Regions from separate parts of the Thermosipho sp. (in: thermotogales) genome, predicted to be linked through region 1. Evidence: predicted binding sites of a transcription regulator. Region 1 holds the regulator's gene; the other holds the start of a gene.

What was found. The regulator HrcA, encoded in region 1, represses chaperone genes, less so after heat shock. The targets are predictions, from matches to a motif close to ATTAGCACTCNNANNNTNNGAGTGCTAAT.
Region 2: dnaK (molecular chaperone DnaK) is a predicted target of HrcA. The motif match lies at 4,936-4,964, and genes of this name have one in related genera.

What each region holds. Positions count from the first base shown of each region.
Region 1 covers NZ_JAIHAP010000002.1:65,839-78,007, forward strand. Annotated here, with positions in the region: gene JG780_RS01045 (sigma-54 interaction domain-containing protein) at 1-378, opposite strand, end outside; gene JG780_RS01050 (secondary thiamine-phosphate synthase enzyme YjbQ) at 381-791, opposite strand; gene JG780_RS01055 (D-alanine--D-alanine ligase family protein) at 788-1,726, opposite strand; gene JG780_RS01060 (cobalamin-dependent protein) at 1,723-3,363, opposite strand; gene JG780_RS01065 (NAD/NADP octopine/nopaline dehydrogenase family protein) at 3,365-4,444, opposite strand; gene JG780_RS01070 (2-hydroxyacid dehydrogenase) at 4,480-5,439, opposite strand; gene JG780_RS01075 (glycerate kinase type-2 family protein) at 5,447-6,670, opposite strand; gene nadE (NAD(+) synthase) at 6,660-7,535, opposite strand; gene dnaJ (molecular chaperone DnaJ) at 7,516-8,655, opposite strand; gene JG780_RS01090 (nucleotide exchange factor GrpE) at 8,661-9,251, opposite strand; gene hrcA (heat-inducible transcriptional repressor HrcA) at 9,266-10,279, opposite strand; gene JG780_RS01100 (MFS transporter) at 10,415-11,683, opposite strand; gene JG780_RS01105 (transcription repressor NadR) at 11,680-12,169, opposite strand, start outside.
Region 2 covers NZ_JAIHAP010000019.1:8,776-20,944, reverse strand. Annotated here, with positions in the region: gene JG780_RS04975 (3-oxoacid CoA-transferase subunit B) at 1-38, shown strand, start outside; gene JG780_RS04970 (acetyl-CoA C-acetyltransferase) at 62-1,264, shown strand; gene JG780_RS04965 (GntR family transcriptional regulator) at 1,373-1,759, shown strand; gene JG780_RS04960 (ABC transporter ATP-binding protein) at 1,734-2,516, shown strand; gene JG780_RS04955 (ABC transporter permease subunit) at 2,513-3,256, shown strand; gene estD (esterase EstD) at 3,259-4,512, shown strand; gene JG780_RS04945 (YbjQ family protein) at 4,514-4,840, shown strand; gene dnaK (molecular chaperone DnaK) at 4,996-6,792, shown strand; gene JG780_RS04935 (Hsp20/alpha crystallin family protein) at 6,819-7,247, shown strand; gene fliE (flagellar hook-basal body complex protein FliE) at 7,299-7,586, opposite strand; gene flgC (flagellar basal body rod protein FlgC) at 7,592-8,005, opposite strand; gene flgB (flagellar basal body rod protein FlgB) at 8,017-8,400, opposite strand; gene JG780_RS04915 (DMT family transporter) at 8,422-9,264, opposite strand; gene JG780_RS04910 (metallophosphoesterase) at 9,261-10,022, opposite strand; gene JG780_RS04905 (ubiquitin family protein) at 10,084-10,368, shown strand; gene JG780_RS04900 (HesA/MoeB/ThiF family protein) at 10,368-11,024, shown strand; gene JG780_RS04895 (YfbR-like 5'-deoxynucleotidase) at 11,065-12,114, shown strand; gene minC (septum site-determining protein MinC) at 12,131-12,169, shown strand, end outside.

The sequences.
Region 1 (12,169 bases):
TGCCTTCAGCCTTGCCTCAATTTGATGAAGATTGGTAATTTCCTCTGCAAGTTTTCGCATGCTAGTTATATCTCTAAATACTGCAACAGCACCAACAACATTATCATTTTCATCTTTTAAAGGCATTCTAGAAGTAATAATTATGTTATCTCCAACATTTTGTACCTCATCAACCTCTGGAATACCTGTTCTTACAACTATATGGAGTCTTGTATTTGGAATAACTTCAACCACATGTTTTCCTAAAAAACCATCTTTCAAATTTAAAAGACGCACGGCCATCTTGTTTATATACAAGATCCGTGCGTCACTATCAACTATTATTACACCTTCAATAATAGATTCTAACACAGTTCTATAAAACTTCATTAGTTCCATAATTATTCACCAATAACCTTCACAACTACTCTTTTTCTTCTCTGTCCATCATATTCGGCGTAAAAGATCTGCTCCCAAGGCCCAAGATCAAGTTTCCCGTTTGTAACAGGTAGCACCACTTGATGGTGTGTCAAAATCCTTTTTAAATGTGCATCTCCATTGTCTTCGCCAGTCCAATGATGGTTATAATCTCCAACTGGTGCAAGTTTTTCAAGCCACTCCCATATATCTTTGTGTAAACCCGATTCATCATCATTTACAATTATACCAGCAGTTATATGCATTGCCGATACAAGACAAAGTCCCTCTTTTATACCGCTTTTTTTTACAATCTCCTCAATAGTATCTGTAATCCTTATGAGTTCTTTCCTTTTTTTAGTATTAAACCAGAGATATTCAGTGTAACTCTTCATTTAAGTCCCCACCTTTCCATTGATATTTCTAAAATTTTCAAAATTAAATCATCATATTCATATCCTGCAGCTTTCGCCATTTTTGTTATGTCTGAATATACTGGAACAAGCTGAGGAGCTGAATTAACTTCCAAGAAGTATATCTCATCATCCCTAATTCTAACATCCATTCTTGCATAATCTCTAAGATTTAATACTCTAAAAAGTTTTTTAGCATAAAATTCAAGTTTTTCTTTTACATTATTTGAAATTCTTGCAGGGCATATATAATTAGTCATCTCACCATAATTATGCTTTACATTGTATGAATAAAATCTTTCAAGTCCTTCTGGCAGCGTCGAAAAATCTATCTCCAAAATTGGCAAAACTTCTAAACTATCTCCATTTCCTATTATACCAACACTTAACTCTGTACCATCAATAAATTCTTCTACAAGTGCTGGTTGTTTAAACTCTTCATGTATATACTTTACCATTTTTTGTAGAGCTTTTAAATTATCAACTACGCTATCTTTTGAAATACCACGTGCACTTCCTTCACGTGGTGGCTTTACTATAAAGGTGCCATTATCTATTTTTTCTGGAATTTGTCCTAGATCATATACATAAAATCTTGGTGTTGGAATGTTATAATGTTGCATAATTATCTTAGTAGTTATTTTATCAAGGCACAATGAATGTGAATATGCATTTGAAGAAGTGTATGGAATATTTAACAAATCTAGGAGAGCAGGAACATGAACTTGTATTGTTTCCTTTCCACCCTTATTTGAAAGGTTATACACAAAATCAAAACCTTTTATTTTATTGATAAAATTCTCATCAAATTGTACTACTTCACAATCATATTTTTTAGACACTGCATTTTTTACCGCCTCAACCATTCTTTTTTCTTCATCATTGATATTCTTATCACAAACAATTGCTATCTTCACATTCCCGCCTCCTTTCTTATAATTTCCAACCTCTTCTCTTCAGTAAGTATTTTACCATTTTCATCCACAGCATAACATGCACCATCTATAATTTGCGTTTCAAACCTTCCTTTTGCAACAGACATACCTTTTAATCCTGGAGCATCTAAAATCCCTAGCTTTACTGCATTATATATTACTTCAGGTTCTATCAAAGGATCATCAAATCCTTTTCCAATTTGCTTAATTGCATCAATTATCATCATAGCTTCATTCTTTAACACTTCCACTCTATTTCTAATCGATTTGTCTTCCAGAAAATCGGGAAGGCCATTCATCGCATTCCTCATTGCCTGTTTTACCATTTTTACACTTTCTATGATTTCTTTACTAGTAGCACGCCTTATTGCTTCTGAATAAGAAACCACATGAATTATGTCAGGCTTTAAATACATTCCATAAAACATGGTACTTACAAGCTGCCCCATTGCAGAATGTTCATCAGCAGGGAATGATAAAAGTCCAGTTCTTATCATAGTATACGAAGTAAAGGTTTCGTCCTCCAAAGTTTCAATCAATTGCTTTTTTGCAATCTGCTTTGCAAGATCAAATTTTGGTGAAAGACCTGGTGGTGTACTCAACATGTATTGCGCAACATAATGTCTTACTCCTAACTTTTTAGCATTGTATGCTGCAAGATAAAACGTTGCAACTTCTATTGCATCATGTGCATACCTCAATGACCATTGGTGAGCTTCATTTATTTCTACTGGAACATTATTTTCAGCATTCCATTTTATTGCTTCTTGATTTTCCTTTATTGCTTCAAGCAATGGTCTATCAGATCTTCTATCAAGATCGGAATACCATGTTAAAGGTATAGCTGCCCATGCGTTATTAATCGTTTCTTTAAGTAATTTGGAAAATTCAACCAAATTTCTTGTTCCAGAATAACATCTCATTAGTGGATAATTGCCTGTTCTTGAAGCATTATAGAGTCTAATAAAATCTTCTTTCGTCCTAATTGGTGCCCCACCTGCACCGTCTTGTTTTCTATCCATCTTTTCAGGTTCAAAAAAATACTGCTGACAATTTTGGTCAGGTGCAAGTGAAATAATATCAAGTAGGCCAGATTCAGCAAGAATTCTTATATGCTTTTCCGTTTCCTCTAGACTTGCAAGCCCTATATGATGCCTAATAAGAGGATAAGGCCTTTTGTAAATTATTCTCTCAGGTAAAAACTGTGGAGGTATTTCTTTTTTTTCCTTATCCTTTTTTGCGTTCCTGAGCCATAAAATAACTTCGTCAATGTCTTGTGAACCATCAAAAATTTTAGAAATAAACTCAAATTTTCTTGCAACAGCTGCCGTTTCAACTGTTCCACCAAATATGTAAACCTTATCAAGTAAATTCTTTTCTTTTATCATTTTATAAAACTCATTTAAAAGCTTTTCAAGTGCTTTGGGATCAAGTCTGTATGAAATAGCAACTATATCTGGATCACTCTCTACAATTGCACCAACAAATTTTTCTAAAGGAACTGCCCCACCAAGGTAAATTGATTTATAGCCCTCTTTTTCTGCAAGCTTTAAAAAATTCAAGACACCAGCAACATGTACACAGCTACCTATCGAACCACCTAAAATCTTCTTCACCATTTCACACCCCCTTGTATATCAGATTCTTTATCTCATCAAGGCTTAATTTACTAATTCCTAAACGTTCCAAGGTCCTACCTTCTCTATAAAAATCACGCCCCATCATTATTGAAGACAGGTAAATAATAGAATCTATCGCGGGAGTATTTATACCTAATTTTTTTGCCATTTCAGATATTGGAACAAGGCTCATAGGCACATCTTCAAATATATATCTATTTTGAAGACTCGGCGGTGCGATAATTCCTTGGTAGCCAGCATTGTTATGTATAGCTTCATACAAGTTGTTACCTAAAACATCGTATGCATAATTTAACCAATCTTTTGCCGTCATTGGCTCAATTCCAAGTGTTCTTGCAACAGAACATCTTTCTGCATCTATCTTTTCTAGAACTCTTGCAACTGAAGGAGTAATACCTTCAAGATAAAATTCAAACTTTCCAAACGTGCTTTCAACACGTCCGGAGTTAAGAATAAGAGTTGCTGGATGAAAAACCGCACCAATGTTATTAAAACTAGTATAAATTATAGAATCCACTACCTGAAACTCGGGGACTATATCTTCAATAACCTTTTTCAATTTTTCATTTTTTGTCGATGGAATTGCAGAAATTGGAACAGCATTTTTAACCCTAAATATGTGAGAAACTCCAGGATTGGAAGTTCTAGAGGCAAAAAGAAAGGTCTGAGTCTCTGCTATTATAACATCCTTATCTACCCGATTCTTTCTAAATATGTTATAAAACTCAAGTGCACCAAACGTTCTACCTGGATTTAAAATAAAAATTTGACCATCTTTTACGTATTTTGAAACTTTTTCCGCAATATCTGCATGTGCAAAAGCTGGAACAACGATCATTACTAATTCTGCATCTTTTAAGGCTTCTTCCAAGTTATTTGTAACATTCTTTATTTTTACGCTACCAGTAATTTCTCCTTCCAATTTAATAACTCTAGATTTTATAAAGGATGAAATTCTTTTTAAGCTTCTGTTATATAAAGTAACAGCAAATCCCCTCATAGCTAAAAAACCAGCAAGAGCAAGTCCTCCGTTTCCTGCTCCAATAACTGTAATGTTCATTTTTATCCCCCCTAAATATAAATTTGTTTTAACAATTAATACATCAATTCGGGATCTACAGCTGTTTTTGGAAAACCTTTTTTCAGGAATGATTCTATATTTTCAAATAGTTCATCTATTCTTCCTTGCTGACCCTCTATTGTAAACCCTCCAACGTGTGGAGAAAGAACTACATTTTTGAACTTATGGATTGGAAAATTAAAAGGTAAGATAACTTGTTCATCTTTTGAAGGATACTTATACCAGACATCCGATGCAAAACCTCTTAATATGTTCTCATTAAGCGCCTTAAAAAGTGAGTATTCATCTATCAATTCTCCTCTTCCAACATTTATTAAAAACTTTCCTCTCATTTTTTCAAACATCTTTTCATCGATAATTTTGTAAGTCTTTTCAGTTAAAGGTAGTGCAAGATATATTACCTGTGCATCTGATATTGCTTCTTCTATTGAAGTTACAATCCTATCAAATCCTGCTATTTGTTCTTTGCTTCTTTTAAAACCTGTTATATGACAATCAAAACCTTTTAAAAGCTTTGCAAGATGTCTTCCAATAACCCCAGTCCCAAGTATCGCTACATTTTTTCTTTGAAGTGAGTACCAATAATCTTCTTCCTTAAATCCTACGGCAAAGCCATGCCATATTCCCTTTTCAAGGTCGTTGTGAAATTCTACTATTCTTCCAAGAAGAGCAAGGGATAAAGATAGCGCACGTTCAGCTACCATCTTTCCGTTACCGTGCGAATTTGAAACAATTATATTCCTTTCTTTTATCTTTTTCCATGGAAGTTTATCTGCACCAGTCCAAGGAATAAAAATAGCTTTTAATTTTTTTGCTTTATCTACTTGTTCTTCAGTCAAATATCCAGTAACTATTATTTCCACATCTTCTAAGACGTAATCTATATCTTTTGGAGTATACCATTCAATCTCATTAAACTCTTCCATCTTTTTTCTAAAATAATCAGTTATCTTTGTTAAAACAAGAGCCTTCATCACATTATCACCCCTTGAGTATAAATCCTATATCATTTAAATTTGTTCCAGTTGGCCCCGTTATTAAGAGATCTCCAGAAAGTTTTAAGGCATTATAGGTATCGTTATTTAAAAGAAATTCATTTGGATCATTCGAAAATTTTCTCACCTTTGAGATAGTTTTTCCATCAACAATTGCCCCTGCAGCATCCGTTGGACCATCTGTTCCATCTGTTCCAACACTTGCAATAACCACATCTTTCATATTTTCTATTTCAAGTGCTGCTGAATAACAGAGTTCTTGATTTCTTCCACCTTTTCCGCTTCCTTTTACCTTTACAACAGTTTCTCCACCAAAAATAATACAATATGGTGTTTTTAATTTACTACTTTTTGCTATACTTGCAATAAATTTTCCAGCTTCTTTTGCCTCACAATCAAGTCTTGTAGTTAAAACAAGTGTGTTTAAATTATACTTTCTTGCATGTTTTTCTAGAATATCACATGCTATATCAATACTCCCTATTATGTAATGCTCTACATCAATCTGCTTGTTGATTTTTACATCTTTTTTTAAAACATTAATTATATTTTCATTAAAATCTAAATTGTACTTTTTAATTATTTTGTAAGCATCTTCAAAGGTACTACATGCTTCATATGTTGGACCTGATGCAATGTACCTTAAATCATTTTCAAGTACATCTGATAAAACCAATGTAATTACCTTTGATTTAACAAAATTTAAAAACCTTCCACCTTTTACTTTTGAAAGTCTTGAGCGAATAGTATTAATCTCCTTAATATTTGCACCACTTTTTAAGAGCTGCGTCGTTACATTTTTTAAATCTTCCAATGAAAGTCCATCTTGCAATAGCTCAAAAGTAGATGAACCTCCTCCAGATATTAAAAACAATAGGATATCATCTCTTGATAATTTTGAAAATTTTTCAACGGCAAATTTTGTAGCAGAAAGTGAGTTTTCGTCTGGGATAGGGTGCCCTGCTTCAAATATATCAAAATTTTCAATATTTCCAAAATTATATCCATATTTTGTTATAACTATTCCATATTCTATATCCAATACATCACTTGCAGCCTTTGCCATCTTCCATGCTGCTTTTCCAATTGAAAGAACATATACTTTCTTATCAACCCTTAGTTCTTTTAACTTTTCTTTTACTAGCTTTTCAGGTTGGATATCTTCTAAAGTATCAAAAAGTAGCTTTTTTGCTAAAGTTTTAAGTTCCATATAAATCATCTACCATGCTTACATTCCTTAATGAATTTCTCTTTTTTCCAATTTGATAAAGCCTTTTTACTAGTTTAACCTTTTCAGGGTCTTCATCATCCAAACTTTTGTTATTTAGTAGCTTATCTAATATCCTATCAAGAGTAGAATAATCAAGCCCAAATATTTCTTCATCGCTAAGTCCTGGAATTAAATCTGGTGAAGCTGGTTTCATAATTATTTTTTCAGGGACATTCAATTCTTTTGCAAGCTCGTATACCTGAGTTTTATAAAGATGCAAAATTGGCTCAATATCTGTTGAATCATCTCCCCACTTTACATACAACCCTGTTAAAAATTCTGTTTTATTAGTAGTTCCAACAACAGCGTAATTTCTTCTCTCAGCCTCTTTGTATAGATAAACCATTCTCACCCTATGTTTTGCCCTATAGTAGCTTATACCTTTTAAAAACTCTTCATCATCGATTCCTTCTATATCAAACTCAAAAGGATCGCCTTTTTCTTTATACTTTTGCCATCTTCTCTTTGCAAAATTTTCCTTTACCTTCCATGGCACAAAAAATGCTGGTGGGTAATATTTATAAATGCCAAGTGCTCGAAGAATCTTTGTAATATTCTTTATTTCATATTCAACTCCAAAGTATTTACAAACAAAAACAGCATCTTTAACTGAATCTTTAGGACTATCTCTTTCAGGCAAAATAAAGCACTTTATCTTATCCCTATCAAATGCTTTTACAAGAAGTGCTAAAACTACTGCTGAATCAAGTCCTCCACTAACTCCAAGAACTACTCCTCTAAAATTATATTGTGCAACTGTCTCTCTTAAAAAATTAACAATCTTTTCACTCTTCTTCGTCAACATCCTTTCCCCTCAATTTCGCAATTTCCTTTAATAACTTTTTCTCAGAGCGAGATACTCTTTTTGGAATCTCTACTTTGATCTTTAAAATTAAATCTCCCCTTCTTCCCGTTCTCATATCTGGTACGCCTTCTCCGTATACATAAATGTTTTCTCCATCTTGAACTCCAGATGGTATCTTAACTTCTTTAACTCTACCATCTGGCATCTTAATTTTTACTTTGGTTCCAAGTATCGCTTCAACATAATCTATTTTTATCTCCTTTATTAAATCATTTCCACGTCTTTCAAAATCAATATGTCCTGTAATTCTTACATTTACATATAAATCGCCATATCCACCACCGTTATACCCTGCATTACCTTTACCTTGAACTCTAATAACGGTTCCGTTGTCAACTCCAGCTGGAATTTTTACTTCCACTCTATGTCTTTTTCTTATTCTTCCACTGCCACCACATACATGACATGTCTCTCCAGGGATCTTTCCTGTGCCACCACATTGATTACATGTGTATTGATTTACAATAACTCCAAGAAACGTTCTTCTTTCTTCTCTAACTACCCCTGTTCCATGACATTTCGGACAGCTTACCCATCCACTTCCTGGCTCTACCCCTTCACCATTACAATGACTACATACCTCATACCTATCGTATTCAATTGGGATAGTTGTTCCTGTAAATACCTGCTCAAAAGGCACATCAACGGTTATATTTATATCTTCTCCGCGTTTTGCTCTTCTTTGTTTTTGTCTTGAAGATGTTCTTTGATCACCAAAGAATATGTTAAATATATCGTTATTAATAAAATCACCAAAGTCTTTGAATATATCTTCAAAACCACCAAAACCACCAAAGCCACCAAAACCGCCTCCACTACCAGCGTTTGGTGGAACATCACCTACATATCCGAACCTATCGTACATTGCTCTTTTTTCAGGATCAGAAAGAACCTCGTATGCTTCTTGTATTTCTTTAAATTTTTCTTCCGCTTCTTTTCTATTTTGATGATTTCTATCTGGATGCCATTTTTTTATTAATTGTTTATATGCCTGCCTTATTTCTTCTTGAGACGCATTTCTTGAAACACCAAGAATCTCATAATAGTCTTTTTTGGCCATATATTTCACCTCCTAGGCTTAATCGAGACCTTTACCTTCACAGGTTTTAGAACTCGTCCATTAAATTTGTAACCATCTTCCACAATTTCAACAATTGAATATTCTTCATTTTCTTCATCCTCAACTCTTTCTACAGCCTCATGCTCAAACGGGTCGAATTTATCTCCAACTTTAATTTCCTGCAAACCAAGTCCTTCTAGTATTTTAAATAAGTTTTTGTATATAATTTCCATTCCCTTGAAAAATTGTGTTTTTTTAGTCTCATCATCAACATTTTTAAATGCTCTTTTAAAATCATCAATTATAGGAACTAATTTTTCTACAATTCTACCAATTGTTGAAATAGAAATTTGTTCCTTTTCCCTTGCAACATCTTTTTTATAATTCTCAAATTGAGATTTTAAAATTCTAGCGTAATTTTCAAATTCTTTTAACTGATTTTCAAGTTCCTCAATCTTTTTTGATTGTTCATCAATTATTTTTTCTAAATCTTTTTCCTTTCCTTTTTCTTTCTTTTCTTTATTAGCATCCTCTTTAACATTTTCAACTTTTTCATTTTCAATCATTTTTTCTTTTTTCATTTCCTTTTTTTCCATATCTTCCACCTCCATTATTCAACATTTCTTGCAACAACAGTAAAGTATTCAGTTAATCTATTCACTACATATTCCACACTATCGAATACTCTGTTGTAATCACTAAATTTATCAAAAATAACAGCTATTTTTCCAACTTCTCTGTTAAATACAAAGTACGGCATTATCAAAATTGAATACTGCTCAAAATTTTTAATATTATGCTCTTTTCCAATGAATATGCCTTCTCCAAGTTCAAAAATCTTAGAATAATATTCTTCATTTGTTGAAAATCTAACAATCTCTTTTAATTTGTCTTCATCGAATCTTTTTGCATTAACAAGATTAAAAACACCTTCTGTAATATATTCTTCATACTTTTCAGAAGCTATCTTTTCTGAAAGTTCAATAAATTCTTTCAGCCTTCCTCCAACCCATGAAAATCTTTCAACAACCTCTCTCAGTTTAGCCCTAAATTCACTAAGCAAAATTCCATCAAGACTTTTGTTTAAAAATTCTTCTATTTCTTGAATATTGTAAATTTCTGAATGCTGAATTGGAAGAACTGATGTAAGTCCAAGTTCGGTAATTATATTAACAATGGAAAAGTTTTTAGTAACTGGTGTTAAAACAACTCTTCTAATTCTTAAATACATAGGATTAGGTTTTTCAATTATAACAAAAGCTTTAACGGTGGTTGCAAGTAGCTTTGCGGCACCTTGAATAATCTTATCCAAGTCACCTATTGGAAAATCTATACTAACGTCTATAGAACTTCCTGATTTCTTTGTTTCTTTTCTAAGTTTTAATATTTCATTTACGTAAAATCTTAAACCTTTATCTGTCGGGACTCTTCCCGCAGAAGTATGTGGCTGAAATACGTATCCAAGATAATCTAATTTTCTCATGTCATTCCTTACAGTTGCACCACTCCACTCAAGATTTGTAGATTCTAAAATTTTCTGAGAACTTACTGGGGTTCCAGATTTCACATATTCTCTTACAAGACAATATAATATCTGCTCTTGCCTTGTAGACAATTCTTTCATTTTCTCACCCCACTTATCAGCTATCTTATCACTCTTTATCCTTGTCTGATAATAGTATATCATAAAACGATTTTACAGTCAAATAAAATAAAGGCTCCAATATGGAGCCTTTATTTTAAAAAATATTACCTTTATTTAATTTACCGCTTTATCTTTTGTCTCTACTCCCAATACAAGAGTCATAACCGCTGCAAATATAGCAAACAAAGAAACAAATGAAAGAGCTGCTACTATAGATTTGTCAACGAAATAACCGGTAAAGTACGGCGCAATAATTCCTGCTATTCTTGCAGTTGCACCTGCAACACCATTTGCAGTTCCCCTAAATGAAGTTGGAAATAGCTCAGGAGTATATGCGTACACAAGTCCCCAAACTCCCAAAGTGAAGAATGAAAGGATCAATACTATAAACAGAAAGCTCAAATTGCCAGTTGCAAGTAGCAATAGGAAAGAAGATAAACCCATACCTATGAAATATGTTGCAAGAGTTTTTTTACGTCCCCACTTTTCGATCAAATAAGCAACTGAAAGATAACCTGGAAGTTGTGCGAGATATACAAAGAATGTATACCATTTTGCCTTTGTAATAGTTATCCCTAAACTTGCAATAAATATCTTTGGTGCCCATGAAAATAATGCATAATATACAAAACTAACCACAAACCAAGATATAATAACTAAAATCGTTTGTTTTATATGTTCTTTTCTAAAAAGTCCACTGAAAGTTACCTTTACTTTTTCTATCTCTTCAATATTTTCAGGTACTTTGTTAAAAATCTTTTTTAAACCTTCAACCCCTCTTTTTTCAAATATATATTTTGGAGTATCTTTTTTTCTAAAAAACGGAATTAAAGAAATAATTCCAATTGAAAAAATATAAAAATCCCATCTCCAGCCTAATTTTTCGCCCAAAGTAACGGCAAAAAGAGCTATTAAAATACTACCAACAGCCCAACTTGCCTCTAATATCACTAAATATCTTCCCCTAAGCCTAATAGATGTATACTCTGACAAATAAGTATTAACTGAAGGCAGCAAACCTCCATATCCAAAGCCAGAAAGCAGTCTAAAAACATATGCACTACCAAAAGATTTTGAAAAACCAAATAAAACAGTAAATATTACAGTAACAAACAAATAAAATATTACGCCAGTTTTTCTTCCAAAATAGTCAAGTATAATTCCAGAAAATAATGCACCTAATAACATACCAATAAAAACTGAGCTAATTAAACTACTTGCTTGTACTGTTGTTAAATTCCACTCAGAAATAAGATCAGGAACGACAAATGGCATTACCATTACACCTGCCGATCCGATTATCCAAAGAATCGAAGTTAAAATCAACAAATTTTTTTGTTCTTTCTTTGAGACAATTAAATCAACCACTTGATCTATCTTCATTTTTCCACCCCCAATAAATATTTACTTATTGCATCCAAAACATCATTCATTATTTTTTTGTTGGGTGCTTCAATAGTATGTATATGAACTCCTCCAGACAATTTTAATAGAGGAGTTGCATTAGAACTCTCCATCAGTGCCATAAATTTTGAAATATCATCCATAGTTTCTATATCAAGCCTTCCTTTTATTTCACCATATAGAGGATGCTCGACAATAACATCTATTACCTTCCCACCAGCTTTAACAATTTTTAACAGCTCATCATATATTTCATCTTCACTATGTTTTACGGCAATCATCTTTCTTACAACATCTCTCTTTTTTTCTAAAATGTATCCTTCTCTGGTTGAATAAATCTTATATCCTTTTGTCTTTAACACAGATATATCTTGAACGATAACTTGTCTACTTACTTTTAAAACTTCTGCCAAATCTCTTCCTTTAACTGGCTTATTTGAATTTTCTAAAATACTTAATATTTTT
Region 2 (12,169 bases), on a different contig from region 1:
CAAAATTAATAATCTCTGATGAGTTAAAAACATTTTAAATAAAGAGAAGGGGTGGAGGGATATGGTATACATAATAGGAGCAAAAAGAACGGCAATAGGGACATTTGCAGGGAGTTTAAAAGACATACCAGCTCCAAGACTTGGTGCAATTGCTGCAAAGGCAGCAATAAAACAAGCTGGGATTGAGCCATCTGATATTGATGAAACTATAATTGGCTCTATTCTTACAGCTGGACAAGGCATGGGACCTGGAAGACAAGTTGGAATTTATTCAGGTGTTCCAGTTGAAAAACCTGGATTTACTGTAAATATGCTTTGTGGCAGTGGAATGAAAGCAACAATGTTAGGTGCTGTTGACATTATGCAAAAGGAAGCAGAAGTCGTTTTGACAGGTGGTATAGAAAACATGTCAGCATCACCTTATCTTCTACCAGCAAGAGCAAGATATGGTCTTAAATTTGGAAATTTTGAAATGATTGATCACATGATATTAGATGGTTTAACAGATGTATTTAATAACGTACACATGGGAATAACAGCAGAAAATCTTGCAGAAAAATACAATATAAGTAGAGAAGAACAAGACAAATTTGCATATGAAAGCCAAATGAAAGCAAAAGCAGCAATAGAAAGTGGAAAGTTTAAAGATGAAATAGAAAAAGTAGAAATTGAGACAAAAAAAGGAACAATAATATTTGATACAGATGAGCATCCAAGATTCGATGTGACATTAGAAAAGCTTGCCAAACTAAAACCAGCATTCAAAAAAGATGGAACGGTAACGGCCGGAAATGCAAGTGGAATAAACGATGGAGGAAGTGCAATACTGCTTGCAAGCGAAAAATACATAGAAAAGAAAGGATTAAAACCTCTGGCAAGGATAGTAGCATGGGCACAAGCAGGAGTAGATCCAATGGAAATGGGCCTTGGTCCGGTACCAGCAACAGAGAAGGTATTACAAAAGGCAGGAATGAAAATGGAAGACATAGAACTAATAGAACTAAACGAAGCATTTGCAGCACAAAGTTTGGCAGTAATAAAGGAATGGAGTAAAAGATTTGGAGTAAGTGAAGAATGGATAAAAGAAAGGACTAACGTAAATGGAGGAGCAATAGCACTAGGACATCCAATAGGAACAAGTGGAAATAGAATAATAGTGACTCTTCTCTATGAGATGAAGAAAAGAAATCTAAAATATGGACTTGCAACATTATGCATCGGTGGAGGTATGGGTACCGCTGTTATTATTGAAAATATTCAATAATAATTCAACTTGAATCTTTATCCCCAAGCAAATTTTGCTTGGGGATTTTTTATTATTTGACAAGTTTCCACTGTAATATTATAATATTACAGTAGAAGGAGGTAAAATATGTGGTTTACTATAAATTTTTCTTCACACAAACCTGTATATAAGCAGATTATAGAAAACATAAAACTACAAATCATGAATAAAAAATTAAAAAAAGGAGATTTTTTACCATCTATTAGAAAAATGGCTGAAATGTTAGATGTAAATTTAAACACAGTTTCAAGAGCATACAGAGAGCTTGTAAGTGAAGGGATAATAGAGCCAATTAGAGGAGAAGGATACATAGTAAAAAAAGACATATTAGATAATTTTAATGAAGAACTTATCAATGAATTAACAATCATAGTAAAAAAGTGTATTAATGCAGGGATGAAAGTTGATGATATTTGTAACATAATAAAATCAGCGGGAGGGAAAAGAAATGATACTTCAAGTAGAAAATCTTAAAAAGTATTATAAATCAAAAAAAGCAGTAGATGGAATTTCTTTCAAAGTGGACAAGGGAGAAATTTTTGCTCTTCTTGGGCCCAATGGTGCAGGAAAAACTACAACTCTAAAATGCATAATTGGTTTAAGAAAAAAAGACGATGGCAAAGTAGAACTAAACGGAAACTTTACATATCTTCCTGAAAAAAAAGAACTGTATAAATCTTTAACAATAAAAAAGATGTTTGAAGTAACTCAAGAATTATCAAAACACTTTAACATTGAAAAGGCATTTGATTATTTAAAAGAATTTAATATTGAAAAAGATGAAAAAATAGCAAATCTTTCTCATGGAATGACAACACTGGTATATCTCTCAATAATTCTTTCTGAAGATGTTGATATCTACTTTTTAGATGAACCAACGTGGGGTCTTGACCCTCTAATGCAAAAAAGGGTAATTGAATCCATAAGAAGATTAGCTTTTGATGGAAAAACAGTATTTTATACAAGTCATATCCTTTCTGAAGTAGAAAAAATTGCCGATAAAGTTGCAATTATGAGCAAAGGACATATAGTAGAAATGGGATATTTGGATGAAATAAAAGAAAAATACGTTCTCTGCTCAACAAAAGAACACATCCAAGGATATTTGTACAAAAAAACAAATGATGAAAATATTTATCTGTGTAAAAAGGAAGAAGCAAAAGGCGATATTCAACCTGCAAATTTTGAAACTATTTTTGAAGCACTTGTCAAAGGAGGAGATAAAATATGAAAAGAGAATGGCTACAAATGAAAGTTAGGGTTATTAGCCTTTTTATTTTATTCACAATTCTTTTCTTTTCACTTGCACCATTTCAAAACTTTACAATAAACATATTAAATGAAAACTCAGAAGCTATTAAAAAATTCGTTGGAGAAAATTTTGTTGAAAAATTAAAAAACTGGGATTACTATATACTCTCTCAATGGTTTGGAAAAAACTTCGGCCAATTTATTCCAATACTAGCTATAATAATTGCGTTTCCACTTTTTTCAAGAGAATATGAAAATGAAACAATAACATTTTTATTATCAAGGCAAAATAGAAAAACTATCTTTCTTCAAAAAACTTTATTAAGTATTTTTGTACTCCTTATTTTAATTACCTACTTTTCTTACCTACCATCGATATATTCGTTGATAACCTCAAAAGAGTTATCAATTCTTACTGTTTCAAAATTTTATATCCACTCTCTCATTGGTTCATTCTTTTGGTTTTCAATAGCATTAGTATTCACAACATACTTTACCGACCAAGTAAAACCTATTCTTTCTTCTGCAGTAGTTTTAGGTTTAACAACCACACTAGGACTACTAAAACCACTTAAATTTTTTAATACATATAAATATATCCTCGGGTATTCAATCTTTGAAAAAGGAAAAGTTGATATTTCATATACAATTGCACTTACTATACTAAGTTTTATCTGTATCTACTTTTCATATCTAATCTTTAAAGAAAAGGAGGTTTAAATATGAAAAAAGTTATTTTTGCATTACTTGTTGTTTCAATAACTATTTTTCCTATAGAATACCAATTAGTAGCCCAATCATATTTTGAAGGTTTAATTTCCAAAAATTTTGAAAAGTGCTATGAGCTTTCTTCAGATATCTTGAAAAAACATCTTCCAATTGGCAAATTAAAAGAAATATGGGAAGGTATTGAACAAACCTATGGTCCATTTTCAAATATTATTAAAATCACTCCTATTGAAAAAAGTCCATATATGATTTACATATACACAGCAAAATTTCAAAAAGGAGCACTAAATATCTCAATAACTGTAAATAACCAAGGTAAAATAGATGGCTTATTTTTTAACATTGCTCAAAACCTTGAGTACAAAGCACCAAACTATGTAAAAAATGATAACTTTACTGAAAAAGATATTAAAGTAGGAGATTTACCCGGAAAACTAACGATCCCAAAAAATCCAACTGATGTTGCAGTAATTCTAATACATGGTTCAGGACCAAATGATATGGATGAAACAATTGGTCCAAATAAAATTTTTAAAGATATTGCATATGGACTTTCAAGCAATAATATAGCTGTATTAAGACACGATAAAAGAACTTTGCATCCAGAGCTTCTAAAAGATCCAGAGAATATAACTGTAAAAGAGGAAGTAATAGATGATGTAGAAAATGCTGTTAAACTTTTAAAAAAAGAAGGATATAAAAAAATATATCTGTTAGGTCACAGCCTTGGAGCATATCTTGCTCCATACATAGCCTATAAAAATCAAGATATATATGGATTAATTCTTCTTGCACCTCCTGCAAGAAATATAGAAGAAATAACACTAGATCAATTAGAATTTCTTGAAAAACTTTACTCTGGAAAAAATAAAGAAGAAATTAAAAAAGCAAAAGAAGAGGTAATAAAACTAACAAATAACAAAGCAAGCAAAAATGAAATAATTCTTGGAGCACCAGCAAGTTATTGGTACGATCTTAGAAATTACAATCCTTTAAAATATATAAAACAATTAAAAATTCCAGTACTAATGCTTTTTGGAGAAAATGATTATCAAGTTACTACAAAAGAATTTGAAATTTTCAAAAAAGAACTTTCAGAAAAGAAAAATATTAAAATTAAGATGTATTCTAATCTGACACATATTTTTACTCCAGGTGAAAAATCTCCATATTCATATTATATTGAAAACCAAGTTAGTAGAAAGGTAATCGAGGATATCGTATCATTTATAGAAGGGAGGAATTAAAATGATAATAACTACAACAGAGAATATTCATGGTTATGAAATTGTTGAAATATTAGGAATTGTAATGGGAAATATAGTTCAATCAAAACACTTAGGAAAAGATATCGCTGCCGCATTTAAAACCCTCGCCGGTGGAGAAATTAAAGCATATACAGAAATGATGACAGAAGCTAGAAACAAAGCAATAGAAAGAATGATAGACGAAGCAGAAAAAATAGGAGCAGATGCAGTGGTAAATGTAAGATTTTCAAGTTCTTCAGTAATGAGTGGTGCCGCAGAAATGCTTGCTTACGGAACAGCTGTAAAGATTAAAAAGTCAAATGAATAACAAACTTATGTAACAATTGCTATAATTTTTAGTAAATTTTCAATTACAATCAAGAATGCCTCTATTTATAGGCATTCTTGATTTTTATTATCTATATTATCACTCTTGACAAAAGACTGCTAATGTCATATAATATGTATCGGGAGGTGAAAGATATGGCAAATAAAAAAGAATATGTCGTAGGTATAGACCTGGGTACAACAAATAGTGTTATTGCATGGATGAAACCAGATTCTTCAGTTGAAGTTATACCAAATGCTGAAGGTGCAAGAACAACTCCATCAATAGTTGCATTCAGTAAAACCGGTGAAATTCTTGTAGGTGAACCTGCAAAAAGGCAGCTCATATTAAATTCTGAAAGAACTATTAAATCAATAAAAAGAAAAATGGGAACCGATTATAAAGTAAAAATCGATGACAAAGACTATACCCCACAAGAAATTAGTGCATTTATACTAAAGAAGCTAAAAAGAGACGCAGAAGAATACTTGGGCGGAGAAGTTAAAAAAGCTGTCATTACCTGTCCTGCATACTTCAATGATGCTCAAAGACAGGCAACAAAAGAAGCTGGTATAATTGCAGGTTTTGAAGTCTTAAGAATTATAAACGAACCAACTGCAGCAGCTCTTGCATATGGCCTTGATAAAAAAGGAAAAGAAGAAAAAGTTCTTGTATACGACTTGGGTGGAGGTACATTTGACGTTTCAATACTTGAAATTGGTGATGGAGTCATTCAAGTAGTTGCAACTTCCGGTAATAACCATCTTGGTGGTGACGATTTTGACCAAAGAATAATCGATTGGTTAGCAGAAGAATTTAAAAAACAACACGGTGTCGATTTAAGAGAGGACAAGCAAGCTCTTCAAAGATTGAGAGATGCTGCTGAAAAAGCTAAAATTGAGCTTTCAAGCAAACTTGAAACTGATATAAGCTTGCCATACATTACAGCTACAGCAGAAGGTCCATTACATCTTGAAATGAGACTAACACGTTCAATGTTTGAATCCTTAACAAGGGATCTTGTTGAAATGACAAGAAAACCAGTTGAACAAGCTCTTTCAGATGCTAAATTAAAACCAGAAGATATCGATGAAATAATCCTAGTAGGTGGTATGACAAGAGTTCCAATGGTTCAAAAATTCATCAAAGAAATATTTGGTAAAGATCCTAACAGAGGAGTCAACCCAGATGAAGCAGTAGCAGTTGGCGCAGCAATTCAAGCGGCAATTCTTGCAGGAGAAGAAGGCGCACAAGGAAAAGATATCGTATTAGTTGATGTTACGCCATTAACACTTGGCATAGAAGTAAAAGGTGGTTTGTTTGAACCAATTATCCCAAGAAATTCAACTATACCAATTAAAAAGAGTAAAGTCTTTACAACAGCAGAAGACGGTCAAACAGAAGTAGAAGTAAGAGTATACCAAGGCGAAAGGCCAATTGCAGCAGATAACATTTTACTTGGAAGCTTTAGACTTGTAGGAATTCCACCTGCACCAAGGGGCGTTCCACAAATCGAAGTAACATTCGATATTGACAGCGATGGTATTGTTCACGTTTCTGCAAAAGACCTTGGTACTGGAAAAGAACAATCAATGGTTGTATCCGGTAGACATCAATTAAGCGAAGATGATATCAACAAGATCATTGAAGATGCTAAGAAATTTGAAGAACAAGACAAGAGAAGAAAAGAAGAAGTAGAGCTTAAGAACAAAGCAGATGACCTTGCATACTACATAGAAAAATCACTAAAAGAATATGGTGACAAAATACCAGCAGATGAAAAAGACAAACTCGAAAACCTTGTTAAAGACTTAAGGGATGCAATAAATAAAAACGATATACCAAGAATAAAAATGTTGTTTGATGAACTTGACAGAGAAAAGACAAAAATCGGAGAGTATATATACAAGCAAAATCAACAAGGTGGAAATCAACAGGCTGAAAATCAATAATAAGAAATATAAAGGGAGGTGAGAGTATGTTAGCAAGAAGAAATTACTTTGATCCATTTGTAGAACTTCAAAGAGAGATTGACAGATTATTTGAAGACTTTGTAAGACCATCAAGGTTTGATACCACTCACTTCCCAAAAGTAGATGTTTATGAAACGGATAAAGAAGTTGTCATTGAAGCTGAACTTCCAGGTCTTAAAAAAGATGACGTTAAAATAACAATTGAAGATAACGTTCTTACAATAAAAGGAGAAAGAAAATTCAATCGCGAGGATAAAGGAAAGAACTACAAAATAATTGAAAGGGCAGAAGGATACTTCGAAAGGTCATTTGGACTTCCAGAATATGTTGACGTAGAAAAAATTAAAGCAAAATTCAATGATGGGGTATTGACAATTGAACTTCCAAAGAAAGAAACAAAAGACAAAAAAGTTATTGATATACAAGTTGAATAATAAAAGAAGGCTCCGAAAATTCGGAGCCTTCTTATTTTTTCACAAAGTTATTTAAAATTGCATCCTCATAATTTCCTTATACGCGTCAACAATCTTATTTCTTACCTCGACTGTAAGCCTCAATGAGACTGATGCTTTTTCAGCTTCTACAATAACTTCGTGGATATTGCTAATTTTTCCAGTTGCGAAATCATCTGCCATCTGCTCTGCTTTTTTTTGCTGATCATTTACGCTCTTTAGAGCATCATTAAGTATTTTAGTAAAATCCGTATTCTGTTTTTTTACACTTGAAGGTTTTAGATTTCCATAATTTCCTACACCGTTTATTTTATCTATCATACAAATCACCTCCCAATTTGGAGAGCACTATTTATCATAGCTTTTGTAGTGTTAAATGCAGTAACGTTTGCTTCGTAAGCTCTTTGAGCATTAATCATATCCACCATTTCCCTTACAACATTTACATTTGGAAGTTTAACATAACCATTTTCATCAGCATCTGGATGTGTTGGATCGTATACTATCCTAAATGGAGATTTATCCTCGTAAATTTTTTTCACAACTACTCCACCATTTTCCAATCTACCATTAATATTTCTCAAAAGTTCCTGGAATACTGGTACCTTTCTTCTATACGGCTCGCCATTTTCAGTTCGTGTTGTTTCTGAATTTGCTAGATTATTTGATATAACATCTATTCTGAGCCTTTGAGCTGACATTCCTGTTGCAGAAATCGTCATTATATTAAATTCATTCATGTTTTACCTCCTTACCTAATATTCCTAATAACTGTATTGTATCTATCAATATTAGCGCTCATAAGCCTGGATAAAGTTTGATATCTAAGCGCATTCTTTACCATTTCTACCATTTCAATATCAATATCTACGTTATTACCATCGTTAGTTAATGAAGTATTTTTTTGAGCCTTAATAATAGGATTTACAACCTTTGGAGTTCTTTCTATATGTTTTCCTGAAGTCGTTTTTAAACTCAACTTCATTTTTGATTCATTTAACAATTCTTCAAAAACAATATATTTTCTTTTGTAATTTGGAGTTTCAGCATTAGCGATATTCTGTGAATGTATTTCCTGCCTTTTAAGTGCAACATCCATTGCCGCTTTCAATGTTGAAAAATTTGAATTGAACATGTCTTTACCCCCTTTTCATAGTTATTTTTCTACGTGTCTAAAAAAATTCCTAAAATATTTTTCGGGAATTATTGATAATATCAAAGCAAACATTGTTAAAACCACACCAAAAATCTGTAACATATCAAGCCTTTCAGAAAGCAAAATAATTGAAAAAATAGTTGCAAATACAGGCTCGCCTACAAAAATAAGTGCAGAAGTATTACTTCCAACCACTTTTTGGTACTTTGCCTGTGCTATTAACGCATAAATCGTAGCAAAAATCGCCGTGAATAAAGCTACACTAAATATTTTAACATCTATTTTCCACGATTGATTCAAACCAAAGAGTGAATTTAATAGTGCAACCATTAAAAATTGAGAGGTAAGCAAATCTTTTTCGGGGCTTTTTTTAGAAAATTCTGTAACCAAAACAACATGTAACGCGTAAAGAATTGCACAAAAAAACGTTAAAATATCCCCAAAATTTATACTATCAATACCTCCAGAAAGGAGATACTCACCTATCATAGCAATTAAAAATGAAAATATTTGTACCTTAGTGGGCTTTTCTTTTTCAATAAAATAGGAAAAAATAGGAATTAATACTATATAAAAAGCTGTAATAAAACCACTTTTAGAAGATGTTGTTAGTGTAAGACCCCACGTTTGAGCAGCGTATGATATTCCAAGTACTACACCTAATATTAAACCATATTTATTACCTTTTCCAAAAACAAAAAAAGATAGGACTGTTGCAATCCAAAATCTTATAGCATTGTAAGCAAAAGGAGAAATATCAACTAAAACCATCTTTTGGATGGGAAAGGTTAATCCCCAAATTAATGTAACTAACAACAGATTTACGATAGCAACTATCTTCATAAATCTCCTCCTAGTTCAAAAATTGATATTTTTTCCTCATCAATTTTTTCATTAATGGCAATTAAATTATAACTTGTTTCTTTCAATTCCTGCTCGTTTTCAGGAATAAGCAAAGTAGTTAAATGGCCACCAAAAACACAACCAGTATCTATATTTATATCTACTATTTTGTCATTTATCTTTAAAAAAGAAATTTTGCCATCATATGTTGGTGTATGCCCATGAACCAGCACATAACCTTCAATTGGCTCAGCTATTCTATACCAAATATTGCTTTCAGAAAGAGGAATTTCATTTTCCATTAAAAACGAACTATAGTCACCTTTCCATCTAATTGCCTCATCTAAGGGATAATTTGAAGGTAAATTTGCATGGGAAAATAAGAATCTAACCTTTCCAAATAAAGTTTCAACATGTAAAAATTTTAGGTTCTCAAAAAAGAAAAAGTAATCTTTAATCTTTTCTATGCTCGAAAATGATTTTAAAGTATAAATGCCTCCGTTATTTTCAGACAACCAACTAGATCTACCTGTTTTTATATACCTAATCATCATATCCTCATGATTTCCCAGCAAACAAACTTTAGGCCCAATTTCAATAATTTTATCAACAACCTCTTTTGAACTAGGACCTCTATCAATATAGTCTCCCAAAAATATATACCTTATTTTAAATTTTCCAAATTTTTTATTAATATAATCCAATAACAAATGAAATTCATAGAAACAACCGTGTATATCAGAAAAAACAGCTATCATAATTTATCACCAAAAAAATTATATAATAGATATATAAAATAATCAAAAGGTGGTGAGAAAGATGTTGGTAAAATTTGTCGGAAGCATAAAATATTTACTTGGTAAAAGTAGCATAGAAATTGATTTTAAAGGCGAAAATGATTTATTCAAGCAAATAAGTAAAAAGCTTAACAAAGAAGTTCTAATAAAAATAGACAAGGAAAATAAGAAAACTTTTTTGATAATAAATGACACACAACCGATAAAGTTATCTGTTGTAATACTGAATAATGGGGAAAATATATTGAGAAAAAGAAAAATAGAAGACGGCGAATTAGCAATTATATTACCGGTAGGTGGTGGATAATGCTTGATATTTCAAGGCATAAAAAATTAATAAGCGGTTTAAATCTTAAAAATATAAAAATATTAGTGGCAGGGGCTGGAGGTTTAGGATCTACCGTCCTAAATAATCTTGTAAGATTTGGCTTTGAAAACATAATTATTTACGATCCTAAAATGATAGATCCTCCAGACCTAAACAGACAAATTCTTTATAACCAAGAAGATCTATATCAAAACAAAGCATTCACAGCATTGAAAAAGCTTAAAAAAATAAATCCAAATTGCAATATTAAAGCAATAGATAAAGCTCTTTCTTCCCATTTTAATGAAAAAGTAGATATTGCTTTTGATTGTATGGACAATATTGAGGGACGATTAGTCTTAGAAAAAATATGCAAAAAGCTACAAATACCAATGATACATGGGGCCGTCCAAGAATTTTCTGGACAGGTTACGGTAATAGTACCTGGAATTACAACATCTCTTTTAGATATATACGAAGGATTTGACATTCCAAAAACTCCACAGGTATTTCCTCCAACAGTTCTTGTAACCGCATCAATTCAAGTTTCTGAAGCTATTAAAATTCTTAAAGATGATTTTAAAAATGCATTGATTAATAAAATTCTCTTTTTTAATCTGTTATACAACGACTTTGAAATTCTACAACTAATTTAAAAGTGTGTTAGAATAGATAATATAAAGGAGGTTGTTAACTTTGGGATACGGAAAACTAATCTTCATGCTTGGTAATTTATTTACAATTCAAAGGTGGAACAACAAACCAGCAATTGTAAAATTTTCCGAAGCTGATAATGCCTACACTACGTTGCTAATATCATTTGCGTTAAGAGACTACTACAAATTAGATATTGAGCCTTCTTTAAAATGGAGATTGAATAGGATACTTCCTAAGCTCGTACTCTCAGACGTTTCACTTGAATTAAAAGAAAGAATAGAAAGATTATCACCAGATGTCTGGGAAAAAGTGAGAGAAAAAGCTTTCTTAGAGCTATATAATATAGTTGACCAAAGCTCTATTACAAATATAACTTCAGAAGAATTTGACCCAATCGACAAATTTTCTGATATCTCAACAAGTCTTTTTGAAGCAAAGGTCAACGGAAAAGTTTTTGATTTTAGCAAGCCAATAAAGGAACTTGAAGAAAAGCTCCACCCATATTTAAAAAATTTCTCTGAAGTTTCCGATATACCTAAATTAATATTTTCAATAGCCTTAAACATGATTTCAATGACAAGATGGAATAGAATGTACAGAAACATAAAGTCCACAGTTGCAGGTCATTCTTTTGTGGTTACAACAATTGCATATATTATCTCTGTACAACTTGGTCTTAGTAAAGATAAAAAAGAAGAGGTGATAAAAAAGGCACTTCTTCATGACCTTCCTGAAGCTTTTACAGGAGATGTAATAACTCCAACAAAAAAGAAAACCCCAGAACTTGATTCTCTTGTCTCTTTAGTTGAAAAACAAATGTTTAATGAATGGGTTAAAGAAAATAAATCACTTAGTCACTTAGAAAAATATGAAGATTTTGCAGCTGAACCATTTTCAGGAGATACTGGAAAAATAGTAAGGACAGCCGATCTTTTTGCTGCTTTACTTGAATGTGCTCTTGAAATTTTTTCTGGAAATAAGGAAAAATTATTCCAAAGTGTATTTTTCGACTTAAAAAAGACTCTGAAAAAATTTAAGGAAATTGATCTTGGGCAGTGGATCGACGAAATCGAAGAAATTGTTTTTTAGTTAGGGGGGAGCTCTCTTGTTTAACTTAAAAATCTTTAAATCTGGAATTGTTTTT